DNA from 4 places in the Streptomyces afghaniensis genome. Region 3 is predicted to be linked to each of the others. Evidence: riboswitches for the same ligand, from Rfam matches in the RefSeq annotation. Region 3 holds a riboswitch; each other region holds the start of a gene.

Region 1 (4,346 bases), on a different contig from region 3:
CACGGCGACGCGCAGCACGTCCTCGCCGACCGGCGGGGCGACGACGGACTCCCGGACCGTCCCCCGCAGGGAGACACTCCCCCAAGCTCTCGACTCCGCTCGAGCAGGGGGGACCCCCATCCCGTCCTCCTCGTCGATCCCCAGCCCGTGCCGGAAGGGCAGGACGCCGTACGTACGCCGCCCGGTGAGGCCGAGCAACATGTCGAGCCCCGGCTCCAGCAGGGAGACGTCCCCCCGGAACTTGTTGACGAGGAACCCGGCGACGCAACTCTGGTCCTCGCGCGACAGCAGCGCCACGGTCCCGAAGAACGAGGCGAAGACACCGCCCCGGTCGATGTCGCCGACGACGAGCACGGGGAGCCCGGCGCCCCGGGCGATCCCCATGTTGACGATGTCGGTCCGCCGCAGATTGATCTCGGCGGGACTGCCCGCCCCCTCACAGATCACCGCGTCATACGTGCCCCGCAACTGCTCCAGGCAGTCCAGCACGGTCCCGAGCAGCTGCTGCTGCCGTCCGCCGTGGTACCCGCGTGCGCTCAGCTCCCCGACCGGCTTGCCCAGCAGCACGACCTGACTGCTGCGCTCGCCACCGGGCTTGAGCAGCACCGGGTTCATCAGCGCGGTCGGCTCGACGCGGCAGGCCTGCGCCTGCATGGCCTGCGCGCGCCCGATCTCGGCGCCTTCCTTCGTCACGAAGGAGTTGAGGGACATGTTCTGCGCCTTGAAGGGCGCCACCTTGACGCCCTGTCGCACCAGCCACCGGCAGATCCCGGCGGTCACGACGCTCTTGCCGGCGTCGGAGGTGGTACCGGCGACGAGAAGTCCACCGCCCGTCATGACGTACGCCCTTTCGCGATGCGGCGCGCGGCGACACAGACGCCGAGCGCGAGCCAGCCGACACGCCTGGACAGCCGTACGGCCCGTTCGATGTCCCGGGTGCGGACGGCGCGACCGGCCGCCCCGTTGAGCACGGGCCGGTGCTCGACGCGCCCGCCGTACGACAGCGTCCCGCCCAGCCGCACCCCGAGCGCCCCCGCGAACGAGGCCTCCACAGGCCCGGCGTTGGGGCTCGGATGCCGGTCGGCGTCGGCACGCCAGGCCCGCGCCGCTCCCCGTGGATCGTCTCCTGCCAGGACCGCGAGCACGGCGGTCAGCCGGGCCCCGGGCCAGCCCGCGAGATCGTCCAGCCGCGCGGAGGCCCACCCGTAGCGCCGGTACCGCGCCGACTTGTGCCCGACCATGGCGTCGAGGGTGTTGACGGCCCGGAACCCGACGAGCCCCGGCACACCACCGACGGCCCCCCACACGAGCGCCCCCACGACCGCATCGGAGGTGTTCTCCGCGACGGACTCGACCACGGCCCGGGCGATCCCGTCGGCGTCGAGCGCCTGTGGATCCCGCCCGCACAGATGCGGCAGCCGCGCCCGGGCCCCCTCGACGTCCCCCGCCTCCAGGGCACGCCCGATGGCCCGGGCCTCCCGCGCGAGCGAAGTCCCCCCGAGCACGGCCCAGGTGGCGGCAGCCGTCAGCGCGACGGACGCGGCGGCGGAGTCCCGCACGGCACGCGCGGCGGCGCCCCCGAGCGCGACGGCACCTCCGGCGCACACCACGGTGTGCAGCGCGCCCCACCCCCGGTGGTCCCGCCACAACACCCGTTCCACGGCGCCCGCGGTCCGTCCGAACACGGCGACCGGATGCCCCCGGCGGGGATCGCCGAGCAGCAGGTCACCGATCAGACCGGCGGCGGCGCCGTACGCGAAGACGCGACCGGCACCCATGGGCTCAGCCGGCCGCAGGGGCGGGCAGGGGTGGGGTACTGAACCTCGATCGGCAGCCGCGCATGGCGATATGTCCTCACTCAGGGTGTCCACGCCCTGGTTCGACTAGACCGGCGGTGAGAGTTCCTGGCTCCCGGGGATTGCTACCCCGGTGACAGTGGCGGGACCGCGCCGGACTCGCACCGGCTTCCTCTCCTGCCGCCGTACTGGCCCCGGCAGTCCACCACGGCCGGGAACGGCCGTCAACTTGCCGTTGACCTGCGAGGGGAGAGTGTGGAGAAGCCCACACCGCCGCTCTGACACCGAGTTGGTGTCCCCCCGCCACACGACGACCGGGCGGTACGGGACCCAAGTCCCGTACCGCCCGGCGGAGTCGATCGTGATCAGGCCACGATCAGATAGATCCCGTATCCCACGGCAGCCGCACACGCCGCGAAGCACGCGTACGCGCCCGTCACCGCGAGCCCCGCGGACCCGCCCTCCGCGGCCGCCCGCTCGTGGCGGGACAGGCCGGTGATGCCGAGGGTGAACAGGGCCACCAGGGCCACGGTGACCACGAGGCTGACACCGAAGACGGCGCCGAGGGCCGCCCAGTCGATCTTCATGGCAGAGGTTCTCCTTGTAACCGAGTGGGCGGGGTCAGACCGGGGTGGTCGTGGTGGAGGGCTCGCGTTCGGCCGAGGCCTGCGCCGGGATCGTGACGCTCGGCCCGTCCGTGGCCGTGCCGCCCGCCGGAGGCGGGGTCACCGCGGCCATCGCCGTGGTGACCACACCGGCCGGCTCCGCCACGTCGGCGTCGTTGACGTTGGTGTGGTCGACGACCTCACGCCGCGAGATCTTCCAGATCGCCGCGCTGGAGGCGACGAGGAAGACGGCGACCACCGCGGTGCCCCAGCTGCCGAAGCCGGTGACGTACTCGGCGAGCGCGCCCACCAGGGCCGCCGCCGGCAGCGTCAGACCCCACGCGACGAACATCCGCGTCGCCGTCGACCAGCGGACGACGCCGCCCTTGCGGCCGAGCCCCGCGCCCATCACCGAGCCGGACACGGAGTGGGTGGTGGACAGGGAGAAGCCGATGTGCGAGGAGGCCAGGATGACCGTGGCCGCGCTGGTCTGGGCGGCGAAGCCCTGCTGCGGCTGGAGGTCGGTCAGGCCCTTGCCCATGGTGCGAATGATGCGCCAGCCGCCGAGGTACGTGCCGAGCGCGATCGCGAGACCCGCCGAGAGGATGACCCACATGGGCGGGTCGGAGTCGGGGGCGACGGCGCCGCCGGCGACCAGGGCGAGGGTGATGACACCCATCGTCTTCTGGGCGTCGTTGGTGCCGTGGGCCAGCGAGACCAGACCCGCCGAGGCGATCTGGCCCGCCCGGTAGCCCTTCTCGGAGGCCTTGCCGTCGGCCTTCTTGCCGAGGGAGTACGTCAGCCGGGTGGCGAGCAGTGCCGCGATGCCCGCGACCACCGGGGCGGCGATCGCCGGGATCAGCACCTTGGTGACCAGGACGTCACCGTGCACCGCGCCGACGCCCGCCGAGGCGATCGTGGCGCCGATCAGGCCGCCCATAAGGGCGTGCGAGGAACTGGACGGCAGGCCCACCAGCCAGGTCAGCAGGTTCCAGAGGATCGCGCCGACCAAGGCCGCGAAGATGACCTCGGGACGGATGCCGGCCTCGTCGACGAGGCCTTTGGAGATCGTGTTGGCGACTTCCACGGACAGGAAGGCGCCGACCAGGTTCAGGACCGCGGACATGGCCACTGCGACCTTGGGTCTCATGGCGCCCGTGGAAATGGTCGTGGCCATCGCGTTCGCGGTGTCGTGGAAACCGTTCGTGAAATCGAACGCGAGTGCGGTTACCACCACAATCGCGAGGATCAGCGAGAAGCTTTCCATTTACCCAGGCAATCGTTCGAGGTCGTTGGCCGGACGAACGTAGGTAACCTGAGTGAACGGAAGATGAACTGGGAGGGGCGCTGGGATGTCCACGACCGAGGGTTACCGTTCCGCCCTGCTGTGAGGCTCCCCACGCCCCCGAAGGCTAGGCGCCGCGCGCGAACTGTTTCAGCCGATCGAGTGACCCGTCGAACAGGTTCTGATCACCCGGCAGGGTCCCCGATCCGTTGTCGTACTGCCAGAAGGTCCACGAGGACCAGCCGGCCGGCAGGGTGCCCGCGCTCGCGGCGTCGTAACGGGCTATCCACAGGGGGTGGTCGGCGGCGAAGGCGCGGCTGCCGCCCGTGCAGGTGTTCCACCAGTGGGTGGTCGTGTAGATCACCGGGCGGCGTCCGGTGAGCCGCTCGACCTCGTCGCTGAACGACCTGATCCAGCCGACCATCCTCGCCCTGCTCAGGCCGTAGCACTTGTGCTTCTTGTCGTACGGGTTGTACTCGATGTCGAGCGCGGGCGGCAGCGTCCAGCCGTCCGCGGTCCAGCCGCCGCCATTGCGTACGAAATGCGCCGCCTGCGCCTGGCCCGACGACCTGTCGGGCACCGCGAAGTGGTAGGCGCCGCGGACGAGACCCGCCGTGCGCGAGCCGTTGTACTGCCGGCCGAAGTAGGGGTTGCGGTAGG
Region 2 (4,346 bases), 600 kb from region 3:
TCGGGGCCCTCACGGCTGACGGCGGCCCGCACCCCGTACACCTCGGCGATGAGTTCCTCCGTCAGGACGTCGCCCGGAGCTCCACCCGCCACGACCCGCCCCTCGCTCAGGACGACGACCTCGTCGCAGTACATCGCCGCGAGGTTGAGGTCGTGCAGGGCGACGACGGTGGTGACCGGCAGGCCGGTGACCAGGGCGAGCAGGTCGAGCTGGTGGTGGATGTCGAGATGGTTGGTGGGCTCGTCCAGGAGGAGTTCCCGGGGCTCCTGGGCGAGCGCGCGGGCGATCTGCACCCGCTGGCGTTCGCCGCCCGAGAGAGTGTGCCAGGGCTGGTCGGCCCGGTCGGCGAGGCCGGTGCGCTCCAGAGCCTCGCGCACGGCCCGTTCGTCGTCCGCCGAGCCGGGCGTCCAGGCCCGGCGGTGCGGCACCCGGCCCAGCCGAACGACGTCCCCGACCGTCAACTCGACCTGCGTGTCGGCCTGCTGCTCGACCACGGCGAGCCGGCGGGCGACGGTACGGCGGGGCAGGTCGCCCAGCGGCGTGCCGTCGAGGGTGACGACTCCGGCGGTCGGCGTGAGCAGCCCGGCCAGCAGCCGCAGCAGCGTGGACTTGCCGGAGCCGTTGGGACCGAGGAGGCCGACCGTGGAGCCGGTCTCCGGCGCGAGGACGACACCGTCGAGGATGAGGCGCCCGTCGGCACGGCGAGCGACCCGGTCGGCCCGCAGCCCGGCGCCGGACACCGCTGCTTCCGCTGCCCCGCTCACCGCACCCTCCGTGTCCGGTACAGCACCACCACGAACGCCGGCACCCCGATCAGCGACGTCACGACTCCCACCGGCACCTCCTGGGGATCCAGCACCGTACGGGCGAGGGTGTCCACCCACACCAGGAACACCGCTCCGGCGAGGGCGGTGACCGGCAGCAGCCGGGCGTGCCCGGGACCGGTCAGTGCCCGCGCGGCGTGCGGCAGGACCAGCCCGACGAAGCCGATCGCCCCCGCCGAGCTGACCAGCGCGGCCGTGAGCAGGGCCGTGACACACAGCAGCACCAGACGGGTGCGGGCCACGGACACCCCGAGCGCGGCCGCCGCGTCCTGCCCGAAGGCGAAGGCGTCGAGGGTGCGGGCGTACGACAGGCACACCACCAGCGTCACGGCCAGGACGGCCAGGCACAGCCACACGTCGGTCCAGCCCGCGCCGCCGAGCGAGCCGAGGAGCCAGAACAGCACGCCCCGGGTCGTCTCGGCGTCGGCGGCGGTCATCACGACGAAGGAGGTGAGCGCGGAGAAGAGCTGCATGGCGGCGACGCCCGCGAGGACGACCCGGTCGGTGGTGCCGCCGAGGGTGTGGCTGAGCAGCAGCACCAGCGCGAAGGACACCAGGGCGCCGAGGAACGCGCCCGCGGACACCGAGACGGCACCGCCGCCCACGCCCAGGACGACGACCACGACCGCGCCGGTGGAGGCGCCGGAGGACACCCCGAGTACGAACGGGTCGGCGAGCGGGTTGCGCAGCAACGACTGCATAACCGCCCCGCACACGGCGAGTCCGGCCCCGCACACGGCCGCGAGCAGGGTGCGCGGCAGCCGCAGCTGCCAGACGATCCCGTCGCGGATCGGCGTCAGGTCCGAGCTGCCGAGCCCGAGGTGGGCCGCGACGACCGACCAGACGTCCGCGACCCGGATGTCGGCCGGGCCGACGGTGATCGCCAGGGCCAGGGAGACGGCCAGCAGGAGGGCCCCTCCGGCACCGAGCGCGAGCCCGCGGACGGTCACTTCTTCACGAGCCCGAACTCGCGCAGCTTGGCGGCGACCTGTTCCACGCCCTCGACCGTGCGGATGGTCGGGTTCATGGCCTGCCCGCTGAGCAGCACGTACCGCTTGTGCCGGACCGCGTCCATATTCCTGGTGACCGGGTCGGACTCCAGGAAGGCGATCTTCTTCGCGGCCGACTCGGCGGTCTGCGACTTGCGGGTGAGGTCGCCTATGACGAGGACGTCGGGGTCGCGTTCGGCGACCGTCTCCCAGTTGATCTGCGGCCACTCCTCGTGCGTGTCGTCGAAGACGTTCTTCGCGCCGAGGGCCCGGGTGATGATGCCGGGCGCCCCGCAGCATCCCGCCATGTAGGGCGACTCGGAGTTGGCGAACCAGTACAGGAGAGTGACGTCGGAGGCGTGGATGCCCCGCGTGGCCTTCGCCATGCGCCGCTGGAGGGAGGCCACGAGCCTGTCTCCCCGTTCCTGCACCCCGAACACGGTGGACAGGTCGCGTACTTCGCCGTAGATGGTGTCGATGCCGAGCGCCTTGTCGCGCGCGCCGTCGCCGTCGCCGGAGTTGTCCTTGCCGGAGCAGTCGGACGGGGAGACGTATGTGGGGACGCCGAGCTTCTCGAACTGCTCCCGGGTGGCGACGCCGCCCTTGCCGAGGGTGGAGACGAAGGACGCCGCGACGAAGTCGGGGCCGGCGTCCAGGACCCGTTCGAAGGACGGGTTGTTGTCGGCGATGCGCGGCACGTTGGCGTTGGCCTTCGCCAGCCCCTTCATCACGGGGTCGGTCCAGGTGGCGGTGCCCGCGAGACGGTCGGCGAGGCCGAGGGAGAGCAGGATCTCGGTGGTGCCCTGGTTGAGGGAGACGGCGTGCTTCGGCGGGGCCTCGACGCTTACCTGGCGGCCACAGTTGTCGAGGGTGACGGCGGCCTTGGCGGTGGTGGCCTTGGAGTCGCCGCAGCCGGTCAGGAGCAGGGAGCCGGCCGCGAGCAGGGCGGCGGCACGGGCGGGTCGAGCGAGGGGCACGGAAACAGTCCTCAGTCGTCGAGGGCTCGATCGCGGAGCCCGGTCGTACGGTGCTCCCCCGCCGCGAACGGCCGCGGGGGCCGCCAGCAGGTCTTCGGACTCGGGTTCGTCCGGTGCGGAGCGCCTTCCCGGACGTCATACGTGCCGTCCAGTGGCCGAGGCCCCGCCCGTCCCCCTCACCGCTGCGCGTCAGTTCCGGATTCGCACCGGATTCCCTGACCCACGTACATGGGTTCGACTGGCCTCGGCAAGCTATCACGCCGGGCGCGGGGGAATCACCGCCCGCCTTGCGCCGTTGGACCAGGGGAAGTCCCCAGCAGTTCTTCCGCGACGTACGAGGAGGCCGCCGGTGTACGGCGACGAGGCAACGGTCCGCAGGATCCTCACCGAGCTCGGCGACACCTGGGCCGTGGTGGGCCTGTCGTCGAACCGGCAGCGCGCGGCGTACGGCGTCGCCGCCGTGCTCCAGCGCTTCGGCAAGCGTGTCGTGCCCGTGCATCCGAAGGCGGAGACGGTGCACGGCGAGCAGGGGTACGCCAGTCTGGCGGACGTCCCCTTCGACGTGGACGTCGTGGACGTGTTCGTGAACAGCGATCTCGCCGGCGCGGTCGCGGACGAGGCGGTCGCGAAGGGCGCGCAGGCCGTGTGGTTCCAGCTCGGCGTCATCGACGAAGCGGCGTACGACCGGACCCGCGCCGCGGGCCTGGAGATGGTGATGGACCGCTGCCCGGCGATCGAGATCCCACGACTTCCTCATCACCGCGTACAGAATTCCTGAAGCGCTTTCCAGGAAATACCCGTGCCGGGTCAAGGGTGCGCAACTCGTCTTCTACCGCTGGATAATCGATTCCTAATCTGAGGCCTCTTGCTCGCAGAACTCACCGAGTTCTTTTATGAGAGGCCCCTTGATTCATGGTGAGCGTCGACCAGGCAGCAGCGGGGGTAAAGGGGGGTCCGGGCGGATTGCGCCGGGACGTCGGACTGATCGGGCTCATGTGGGCGTCGGTCGGTTCCATCATCGGCTCGGGGTGGCTGTACGGAGCCGAGAAGGCGGTCGTGGCGGCCGGCCCCGCGGCGATTCTGTCGTGGCTGATCGGCGCGGTCGGGATCGTGCTGCTGGCCCTGGTGCACGCGGAACTCGGCGGCATGTTCCCGGTCGCGGGCGGCACGGCACGTTATCCGCACTACGCGTTCGGCGGACTGGCCGGCATGTCCTTCGGCTGGTTCTCCTGGCTCCAGGCGGCGACCGTGGCGCCGATCGAGGTCGAGGCCATGATCGGCTACGCCGGTCACTGGCACTGGGCGCAGGGTTTCCAGCACGCCAAGGACGGGACGCTGACGACCAGCGGGTTCGTCGTCGCCGTGGTCCTCATGGCCGTGTTCGTCGTGATCAACTTCCTCGGGGTGCGGCTCCTGGCGCACACCAACAGCACCGCCACCTGGTGGAAGGTGGCCGTGCCGCTGGCCGCGATCTTCATCATCGCGGCCGGCAACTTCCACCCGGGCAACTTCACCGAGCACGGCTTCGCCCCGTTCGGCGCCCACGGCGTGCTGAG
Region 3 (4,346 bases):
CGGCCGAGCAGCGCGAGCGCGCGCCCCTCGCGGATCCCGAAGTCCAGGCCGCTGAGCACGGCCGGGCCGTCCTCGTAGGCGAAGGACGCGCCCCGCAGGGCGACGAGGGCGGGCTCGCTCATGTCAGCGGCCTTTCCAGTACGAAGGTGAGGACGGCCAGCGCCGCGAGGAGTACGCAACTGGCCGTCGTGAAGCGGACGGAGACCCGGGCCTCGGGCACCAGGACGCGCAGGGTGCCGTCGTAGCCGCGCCCGGCGAGACCGGCCTGGAGGCGGACCGCCCGGTCGAAGGCCCGGACGAAGGCGGTGGCCCCGAGACCGCCCAGGGAACGCCAGGCGGCGGCCCGCGTGGTGTGCCCGAGCCGGGCCGCCTGCGCGTCACGGACCCGGCGCACGGAGTCCAGCAGCAGGAAACTCATCCGGTACGTCACGAGCGCCACGTCGACGACCGGCGCCGGCACCCCGGCCCGGACCAGCCGCGGCAACAGGTCGGACATGGGCGTGGTGAACGCGAACAGCAGCACCCCCAGGGATGCCGCCGAGGTGCGCAGCAGCAACTCCCCGGCCCGGACCGGCCCGTCACCGGCGAGCGAGACGAAGCCGCCCGGCCCGCCGACCTGCACGAGCAGGGTCAGCGCGCCGGTCACGCAGAAACCCAGCGGCACCCGGTAGGCCCGCCACAGCCGGCGCCAGGGCACGCCCGCCGGACCCAGCAGCACCACCAGGGCGGTCAGCAGCACCAGAGCCGCGCCCGGCCAGGGCGGCAGCGAGATCGCCAGCAGGGTCAGACCCAGCCCGAGCACGGCCTTGTCCACGGGATGGCGGCGGCGCCAGCGACTGCTGTGCGCCGCCGCGTCGATCGGCAGCACGCGGCTCAGGCCCCTTCGGCCGTGGACTCCTCGGCCGTGCCCCCGGCCGCCCGGCTCCCGGAGTCCCGCTCCCGCTCCAGCGCCCGCTGCTCACCCTGCCGCCTGCCCCGGCGCAGGCCGAAGTAGTAGGCGAGGACACCGGCGCCGAGGGCCGCCTGGAGGGAGAACAGCGCCGACTCGATCTCACCGGACGGCGGCTCGTACAGGGGCGAGAACCAGGGCTTGTAGTCCGGCTCGATCTCGGTGATCGCCGTCTCGGCCTCGCCGTCGGAGCCCGCGAACGGCTCCTTCTTGTGGTCGCCGAGGCCGAGCGCGAGCGGCAGCACGGCGAGCGCGGCCACGGCGAGCAGCAGCAGGAGGTTGATCTTCGTGTTCCTGCTCATCGGGCCACCGCCTCGGTCTCGCTCCGGGACTCCTTCGCGGCCAGGAGCACACCCAGCCGGGTCAGTTCGCCCTTGCTGGACTGCACCAGCAGCCGCATCACGAGCACCGTCAGCAGTCCCTCGCTCACCGCGAGCGGGATCTGGGTGACGGCGAAGATGGAGCCGAACTTGCCGAGCGCGCCCAGGAACCCGCTGCCCGGGTCGGGGAACGCGAGCGCGAGCTGCACGCTGGTGACGCAGTAGGTGGACAGGTCGGCGACGAACGCGGCGAAGAACACGGCGACCATCAGCGGCACGCCGTAGCGGCGCAGCAGGCGGTACACCGCGTAGCCGGCCCAGGGCCCGACGATCGCCATGGAGAAGACGTTGGCGCCGAGCGTCGTCAGACCGCCGTGCGCGAGCAGCAGCGCCTGGAAGAGCAGGGTGATGGTGCCCAGCACCGCCATGACGGGGGGCCGGAACAGGATGGCTCCCAGGCCCGTGCCGGTGGGGTGGGAGCAGCTGCCGGTGACGGACGGCAGTTTCAGCGCGGACAGGACGAACGTGAAGGCGCCCGAGGCGCCGAGGAGCAGGGTGCTCTCGGGGTGCTCGCGCACCTCACGGGTGAGCGACCGGACTCCGTGGAGGACGAACGGCGCAGACGCGGCGCCCCAGGCGACCGCGTGCGCCGGCGGCAGGAAACCCTCGGCAATGTGCATGGCTCAGCAGACCCTCTCCAGCACCTCGTGGATGGTTGACGCGCCTTGGCCGGTCTCCTGGCTCACGGGTCCCACCGCCCGTACTCCGCCTTCCCGGGTCCGTGAGAACCCAGTGGCTGCCCGCTAGGGCTGGAGCCGGACTTCCCGATCACAGTGGCGAGGGCCGCACCGGCATCACACCGGATTTCCCGTTCACCAAGGCGTGGTGACAGTAATGCCGAGATAAGGGCCATGACAAGCCAGCCGAGGGGGCGCGCGGAAGGGCGCGTGAGGGGGCCACCGCTCACACACCGGCGCAGGACGGCTCAGTCGTCACCCTCGTCGTCCTCGTCCTCCCCGTTCCCCCACGAGCGCGGAGCCTGTTCCTGCTTGGGCTTGTCCGTCTCCTCCGGCGGGCTGCTGTTGGTCTCCTGCGCCGGGCTCTCGGGGGCGCTCGTCGCTTCGGCGGGGGCCGGGGAATCGGGTGCCGTGGTGGAGGGGGTGACATCGGCCACTGCGCCGGCGGTCGGAGTCGTGGCGGCCGCCGGGGCGGAGGCCAGAGGATCGGCGGAGTCGGCGGAGTCGCCGGGCGAGGGGGCGGCCGGGCTGCTCGCGGACGGGGACGCGTCGGGTTCCGTGCCCTCCGTCGCGGTGTTGTCGGGCGAGAACCACAGCATGCCGGCGAGCATCGCGGCGAGGAAGACGGCCGCCGCGGCCACCACCGCTGCCGTTCTCCGGTGGTCGCCGAGACCGCTGCGGGGCGCGGCGCGACGGGAACGCCCGCCCCGGGCGGTGCGAGACCCCGTGGGCAGCGCGTACGTGGCCGGGGCGCCGCTGTCGGCTGCCGCGTACGGTCTCGGCCCGGCGGACGGCACCGGGGACGCCGCCTCCGGCAGCGGCTCGGGCAGCCCCCGCCAGGCGCCGCCGGCGAACCACTCGGCGGCCTGCTGCGCCGTGGGCCGGTCCTCGGGCTGCTTGGCGAGCAGGGCGAGGAGGTAGCTCTCAAAGGCGGGCGGCAGACCGGCGACACCGAGTTCGCGGGGCGGTACGGGGGCGTTGTCGAGATGCTGGTGGAGGAGTGCGACGGCGGTGTCGGCCTGGAACGGCGGGCGGCCGCTGAGGAGCTGGTAGAGCACGCACCCCAGGGAGTACATGTCGGAAGCGGGACCCGCGGGCCGGCCCAGGGCCCGTTCGGGCGCGAGGTAGAGGCCCGTGCCGACGATCTGACCGGTGGCGGTGAGCGCGGCGCCCGGGTCGTCGAGGAAGCGCGCGATGCCGAAGTCGCCGATCTTCAGCGTGCCGCCCGCGTCCAGCAGGAGGTTGGCGGGTTTGACGTCCCGGTGCACGATGCCCTGCTGGTGCGCGGCGGCGAGCCCGGCGGCGGCCTGCGCGGCGAGTCGGGCCACGCGCTCGGCGGGAAGCGCGCCCGAGACGGACAGCACCCGGGCGAGGCTGTCGCCCTCGACCAGCTCCATCACCAGGTACAGCCGGTTGTCGTACTCGCCGAAGTCCAGGACCCCTACCAGGTTGGGGTGGTTGAGACGCCCGGCCGTCTGGGCCTCCAGGCGGAACCGGGAGGCCGCCGTGGCGTCGGTGTCCTGGGGCAGCAGCAGCTTGACGGCCACCGCTCTGGCGAGTGTCTCGTCGTACGCACGCCAGACCTCGCCCATTCCGCCGCGCCCGATCTCAACGTCCAGCCGGTAGCGGCCCGCTAGCAGCACTCGTCCTCGTCCTATGCTCGTGGGAAGGTCCTCGCCGCAGGCCGCAACTCCCCGCGTCGGAGCGGGGGTTGGTGGGGGGTGCCGCAGCCGACCCAGGATACTGGCGTCGCGTGACCACAGTTCCCCGGTGCGGTGTCGTGGGACGGTACGGTCCCGGAAAACGGGGAGCGGAGTCCCGTCCCACCGGGGTGACGCTGCGGCGCGCGTGGTTGCCGCGACTTTCCTCAGTGCCGCCGGGCGCCGGATCGGACCGCCGCTGCCTCCTCCCTCGCCTCCCTGCGTTCTGCGCGTGCGGCCGGGTTTCCGCGTGCCCGGCTTCCGCGTCTGCGGGTGTTGTGGTCGGGCCGCCGCGCGCCCGGCTTCCGGGCCTGCGTGTGCGGTCGGGCCGCCGCGCGCCGCCCCTGCGGTGGGCCTGTGGTCAGGTCGCCGCGCGCCCGCGGCTGCGCCCGGCCTGTGGCCGGGCCGCCGCGCGCCCGCCCCCCCCGCCTCCCCCGTGCCGTCAGGCCGCCGTGCCCGCCGCCTGCGCCCGTTCCTCCCGGCGCGGCAGCAGTGCCACCGCCAGGGCCGGTACCGCCGCCAGGACCAGCCAGGGCACGGCGGCCGGGAGGCCCGTGTCGAGCAGGGAGCCGGTGGCCGCGCTGCCGGCGAGGACGATCAGGCCCGAGACCGACGACAGCGCACCCATGTAGAGGCCGAT
Region 4 (4,346 bases), on a different contig from region 3:
CAGCCTCCTCCAGGCCGTCGGCGATGACGACCACCTTGTCGTCGGCGAGCAGTTGCTGCCAGACCCGCTCGTTCTTGGTGCGAGCCAGGATGCCCTGGGGTGCCTCCTCGAAGAAGCGCTGCTTGGCCATGCGCTCGAAGTTCAGGTCGGCTCCGTCCGCGTCCCTCAGCCGGATGGGCACGGGGACGGCAGACTGCCGGGCCAGGAGTTCGGTGAGCCGCACCAGGACGGCGGTCTTCCCCGTGCCGACGCCGCCGACGAGCAGATAGGGCCTGCGGGTGTCGCGCTTGCGCAGGCGCTGGGCGATGACCTGGGCGACCTCCTCGCGGCCCACGATCTCAGCGATGTCCGGCCCGGCGGTGAGGACCAGTCTGTGGGGATGCTTACGTGCCTTGCGGAGGTAGCGCCGCTTGGTCCAGCTGTACCAGAAGAACAGGAAGAGCGCGGCGGCGATCGAGGCGGTGAGGATCGGACCGACGAAACGAACGACGGCTTCGAACCCTTCGTTGTTCTTCCGCCACTTCTCGAACGAGGTCGTCTTCTCCGTGGCCAGGATCCACAGGCCCTCCCCGCACCAGGCGAGGACCGCGAGCGCGGCGAGCAACCAGACGATCCTGGTCGCGTTGGTGTAGGAGAACCACCTGCGCCACTTCCTGGAACGCGTGGTGTCCCGACGGGCCTCCAGACGGATCGTCAGCGTGTGCCAATAGCCCAGGAAGACGCGGCGCACGTGGTTCCCCGCCCGTCTCACATTCAGGGTCGCCATCGGCGCGTTACGCGGCCGCTCCTTGCCTGGCGGGTGACGGACAACCCTCGTCATCGTGCGTTCTCCTTCCGAGAGCCATCTCGGGTCGGAGGCCTCGGACGCCGGCACCTACTTCCATGGAAACACTCGACGAACCTCCCGCAACCCGAAAACCCCGGCGCCCGGTACGGCTGCCCTCCGGCAGACTCGGCCCCATGGACATCCTCATCCGACAGGCGGAACCCGGCGAATACGAGACCCTCGGCGAGATCACCGCCCAGGCCTACGTCCAGGACGGCCTCCTCGCTTTCGGCGAGAGCGACTGGTACCTGGCCGAACTGAAGGACGTGGCCAAGCGCGCGGCAGCCGCCGAGGTCCTGGTGGCCACGGAGAACGACACCATCCTCGGCGGCGTCACCTTCGTCCCGGCCGGCGGTCCCATGGCCGACATCGCCCGCCCCTCGGAGGCCGAGATACGGATGCTCGCCGTCGCCCACGAGGCCCGCGGCCGCGGCGCCGGAGAGGCCCTCGTCCGCGCCTGCGTCGACCGCGCCCGTGCGACGGACGGCTGTGTCCGCGTCGTCCTGTCGACACAGCGCACCATGCACGCCGCCCACCGCATCTACGAACGTCTCGGCTTCGTCCGTGTCCCGGAGCGCGACTGGAACCCGATTCCGGAGCTCGACGACATCACTCTCCTCACCTACGAGTTGACGCTGTGAAACCGTCGCGACACTACATCTAGGGGTGCTTTCGCCACCCGGCACAAGATGTATGCTCATGCTCGCTGTCGCCGCAGGGGAATCCGGTGCGAATCCGGAACTGTCCCGCAACGGTGTACCCATGCCTTTTTCATGCCTGCATGGGAGTCAGTCCGAGGACCTGCCGACAGCGCGCCCGGCCGTCCGGCCGGTGCGCATTGACGTCCGGGCCTCGTGGAATGGGCCGGTGGACGCGACGCCGCGTGCGCTCGCGTGCTGCCCCCTGCCCTGTGCGAGGCCCCCGTGCCGAGCGAGGGAGAGCCCCACGTGACCATCGCGCCAGCCGATCCGGTCTCAGCCGCCGAAAAAGAGCACGACGGTCCCGGTGCCGCGCTGCTGCGGACCCTGACCGAGCTGACCGCCGACCTCCCCGACGCCGACCCCGGCCGGGTCGCCGCCGCCGCGCTGCGCGGCCGCTCCGCGCGAGCCGACGAGTCGGAGTTGCGCGACCTGGCGACCGAGGCGGCCGCCGGCCTCATCTCCGAGGATCCCGCCTACTCCCGGCTGGCCGCGCGCCTGCTGACGATCGGGATCCGCGCCGAGGCCGCCTCACAGGGCGTCACGTGCTTCACCGAGTCCGTGGCCGTCGGGCACCGGGAGGGTCTCATCGCCGACCGGACCGCCGAGTTCGTGCGCCTCCACGCCGCCCGTCTCGACGCCCTGATCGACACGGCCGCCGACGACCGCTTCGGCTACTTCGGCCTGCGCACGCTGCACAGCCGCTATCTGCTCCGGCACCCGATCAGCCGCAAGGTGATCGAGACGCCCCAGCACTTCATGCTGCGCGTGGCCGCCGGACTCGCCGAGGACGACACCCGCCGCTCCGTCGACGAAGTCGCCGCGCTCTACGGGCTCATGAGCCGGCTCGACTACCTCCCCTCCTCCCCCACCCTCTTCAACTCCGGCACGCGGCACCCCCAGATGTCGTCCTGCTACCTCCTCGACTCCCCCAAGGACGAGCTGGACTCGATCTACGACCGCTACCACCAGGTGGCGCGGCTGTCGAAGCACGCCGGCGGCATCGGCATCGCGTACTCCCGTATCCGTGCCCGCGGTTCGCTGATCCGCGGCACCAACGGCCACTCCAACGGCATCGTCCCGTTCCTGAAGACCCTCGACGCCTCGGTCGCCGCCGTGAACCAGGGAGGCCGCCGCAAGGGCGCCGCCGCGGTCTACCTGGAGACCTGGCACTCCGACATCGAGGAGTTCCTGGAGCTGCGCGACAACACCGGCGAGGACGCCCGCCGCACGCACAACCTGAACCTCGCCCACTGGGTGCCCGACGAGTTCATGCGGCGCGTGAACGCCGACGCGCAGTGGTCGCTGTTCTCCCCTTCGGACGTGCCCGACCTGGTCGACCTGTGGGGCGAGGAGTTCGACGCCGCGTACCGGGCGGCCGAGGCGAAGGGTCTCGCGAAGAAGACCCTGCCGGCCCGCGAGTTGTACGGCCGCATGATGCGCACCCTGGCGCAGACCGGCAACGGCTGGATGACCTTCAAGGACGCAGCCAACCGCACCGCCAACCAGACGGCCGAGCCGGGCCACGTCGTCCACTCCTCCAATCTCTGCACGGAGATCCTGGAGGTCACCAGCGACGGGGAGACGGCGGTCTGCAACCTGGGGTCGGTCAACCTCGGCGCGCTCGTCGACCAGGCCGGCGGGGACATCGACTGGGAGCGGCTGGACGAGACCGTCCGCACGGCCGTCACGTTCCTCGACCGGGTCGTGGACATCAACTTCTACCCGACCGAGCAGGCAGGCCGTTCCAACGCCCGGTGGCGTCCCGTCGGCCTCGGGGTCATGGGCCTGCAGGACGTCTTCTTCAAGCTGCGCCTGCCCTTCGACTCGCCGGAGGCCAAGCGGCTCTCCACCCGCATCGCCGAGCGCATGATGCTCGCCGCCTACGAGGCCTCGGCCGACCTCGCCGAGCGCAACGGCCCGTTGCCGGCCTGGGAGAAGACCCGTACGGCCAAGGGCGTGCTCCACCCCGACCACTACGACGTGGAGCTGACCTGGCCGGAGCGCTGGGCCGCCCTGCGCGAGCGCGTCGCCGTGACGGGCATGCGCAACTCCCTGCTCCTCGCCATCGCGCCGACGGCCACCATCGCCTCCATCGCGGGCGTGTACGAGTGCATCGAGCCGCAGGTGTCCAACCTGTTCAAGCGCGAGACGCTGTCGGGTGAGTTCCTCCAGGTCAACTCCTACCTGGTGCAGGAGCTGAAGCGGCTCGGCGTGTGGGACGCCCGCAGCCGGGAGGCCCTGCGCGAGGCGAACGGCTCGGTGCAGGGCTTCGCCTGGATCCCCGAGGACGTGCGCGCCCTCTACCGCACGGCGTGGGAGATCCCGCAGCGCGGCCTGATCGACATGGCGGCGGCCAGGACCCCGTTCCTGGACCAGTCCCAGTCCCTGAACCTCTTCCTGGAGACGCCGACCATCGGCAAGCTCTCCTCGATGTACGCCTACGCCTGGAAGTCCGGGCTGAAGACCACGTACTACCTGCGTTCGCGCCCGGCGACCCGCATCGCCCGCGCCGCCCAGGCCACCGTCCCCGCGCAGGCCACCCCGGATCCCGAAGCGGTCGCCTGCTCCCTGGAAAACCCCGAGTCCTGCGAGGCCTGCCAGTAATGAGCACCCAGAACCTTCTCGACCCCGGCTTCGAGCTCACCCTGCGTCCCATGCGCTACCCGGACTTCTACGAGCGCTACCGGGACGCCATCAAGAACACCTGGACCGTGGAGGAGGTCGACCTCCACTCGGACGTCGCCGACCTCGCCAAGCTCTCCCCCGCCGAGCAGCACCTGATCGGCCGCCTGGTCGCCTTCTTCGCGACGGGCGACTCG

The links. Region 3 has a riboswitch for cobalamin ahead of ACH4G3_RS21625 (energy-coupling factor ABC transporter permease). Riboswitches for the same ligand answer to the same signal wherever they lie in the genome.
Region 1: another riboswitch for cobalamin. It lies ahead of ACH4G3_RS26100 (cobalamin biosynthesis protein); the one in region 3 lies ahead of ACH4G3_RS21625 (energy-coupling factor ABC transporter permease).
Region 2: another riboswitch for cobalamin. It lies ahead of ACH4G3_RS19100 (ABC transporter substrate-binding protein); the one in region 3 lies ahead of ACH4G3_RS21625 (energy-coupling factor ABC transporter permease).
Region 4: another riboswitch for cobalamin. It lies ahead of ACH4G3_RS35395 (ribonucleoside-diphosphate reductase subunit alpha); the one in region 3 lies ahead of ACH4G3_RS21625 (energy-coupling factor ABC transporter permease).

What each region holds. Positions count from the first base shown of each region.
Region 1 is NZ_JBIRGJ010000007.1:60,883-65,228, reverse strand. It holds gene ACH4G3_RS26105 (cobyric acid synthase) at 1-837, opposite strand, end outside; gene ACH4G3_RS26100 (cobalamin biosynthesis protein) at 834-1,778, opposite strand; cobalamin riboswitch at 1,880-2,018, opposite strand; gene ACH4G3_RS26095 (hypothetical protein) at 2,162-2,383, opposite strand; gene ACH4G3_RS26090 (inorganic phosphate transporter) at 2,418-3,668, opposite strand; gene ACH4G3_RS26085 (lysozyme) at 3,814-4,346, opposite strand, start outside.
Region 2 is NZ_JBIRGJ010000005.1:79,502-83,847, reverse strand. It holds gene ACH4G3_RS19110 (ABC transporter ATP-binding protein) at 1-740, opposite strand, end outside; gene ACH4G3_RS19105 (FecCD family ABC transporter permease) at 761-1,774, opposite strand; gene ACH4G3_RS19100 (ABC transporter substrate-binding protein) at 1,771-2,790, opposite strand; cobalamin riboswitch at 2,859-3,048, opposite strand; gene ACH4G3_RS19095 (CoA-binding protein) at 3,140-3,568, shown strand; gene ACH4G3_RS19090 (APC family permease) at 3,703-4,346, shown strand, end outside.
Region 3 is NZ_JBIRGJ010000005.1:675,792-680,137, forward strand. It holds gene ACH4G3_RS21610 (energy-coupling factor ABC transporter ATP-binding protein) at 1-122, opposite strand, end outside; gene cbiQ (cobalt ECF transporter T component CbiQ) at 119-868, opposite strand; gene ACH4G3_RS21620 (energy-coupling factor ABC transporter substrate-binding protein) at 874-1,251, opposite strand; gene ACH4G3_RS21625 (energy-coupling factor ABC transporter permease) at 1,248-1,949, opposite strand; cobalamin riboswitch at 1,980-2,164, opposite strand; gene ACH4G3_RS21630 (serine/threonine-protein kinase) at 2,255-3,649, opposite strand; gene ACH4G3_RS21635 (MDR family MFS transporter) at 4,149-4,346, opposite strand, start outside.
Region 4 is NZ_JBIRGJ010000010.1:234,193-238,538, reverse strand. It holds gene ACH4G3_RS35405 (NACHT domain-containing protein) at 1-730, opposite strand, end outside; gene ACH4G3_RS35400 (GNAT family N-acetyltransferase) at 961-1,467, shown strand; cobalamin riboswitch at 1,520-1,649, shown strand; gene ACH4G3_RS35395 (ribonucleoside-diphosphate reductase subunit alpha) at 1,774-4,131, shown strand; gene ACH4G3_RS35390 (ribonucleotide-diphosphate reductase subunit beta) at 4,131-4,346, shown strand, end outside.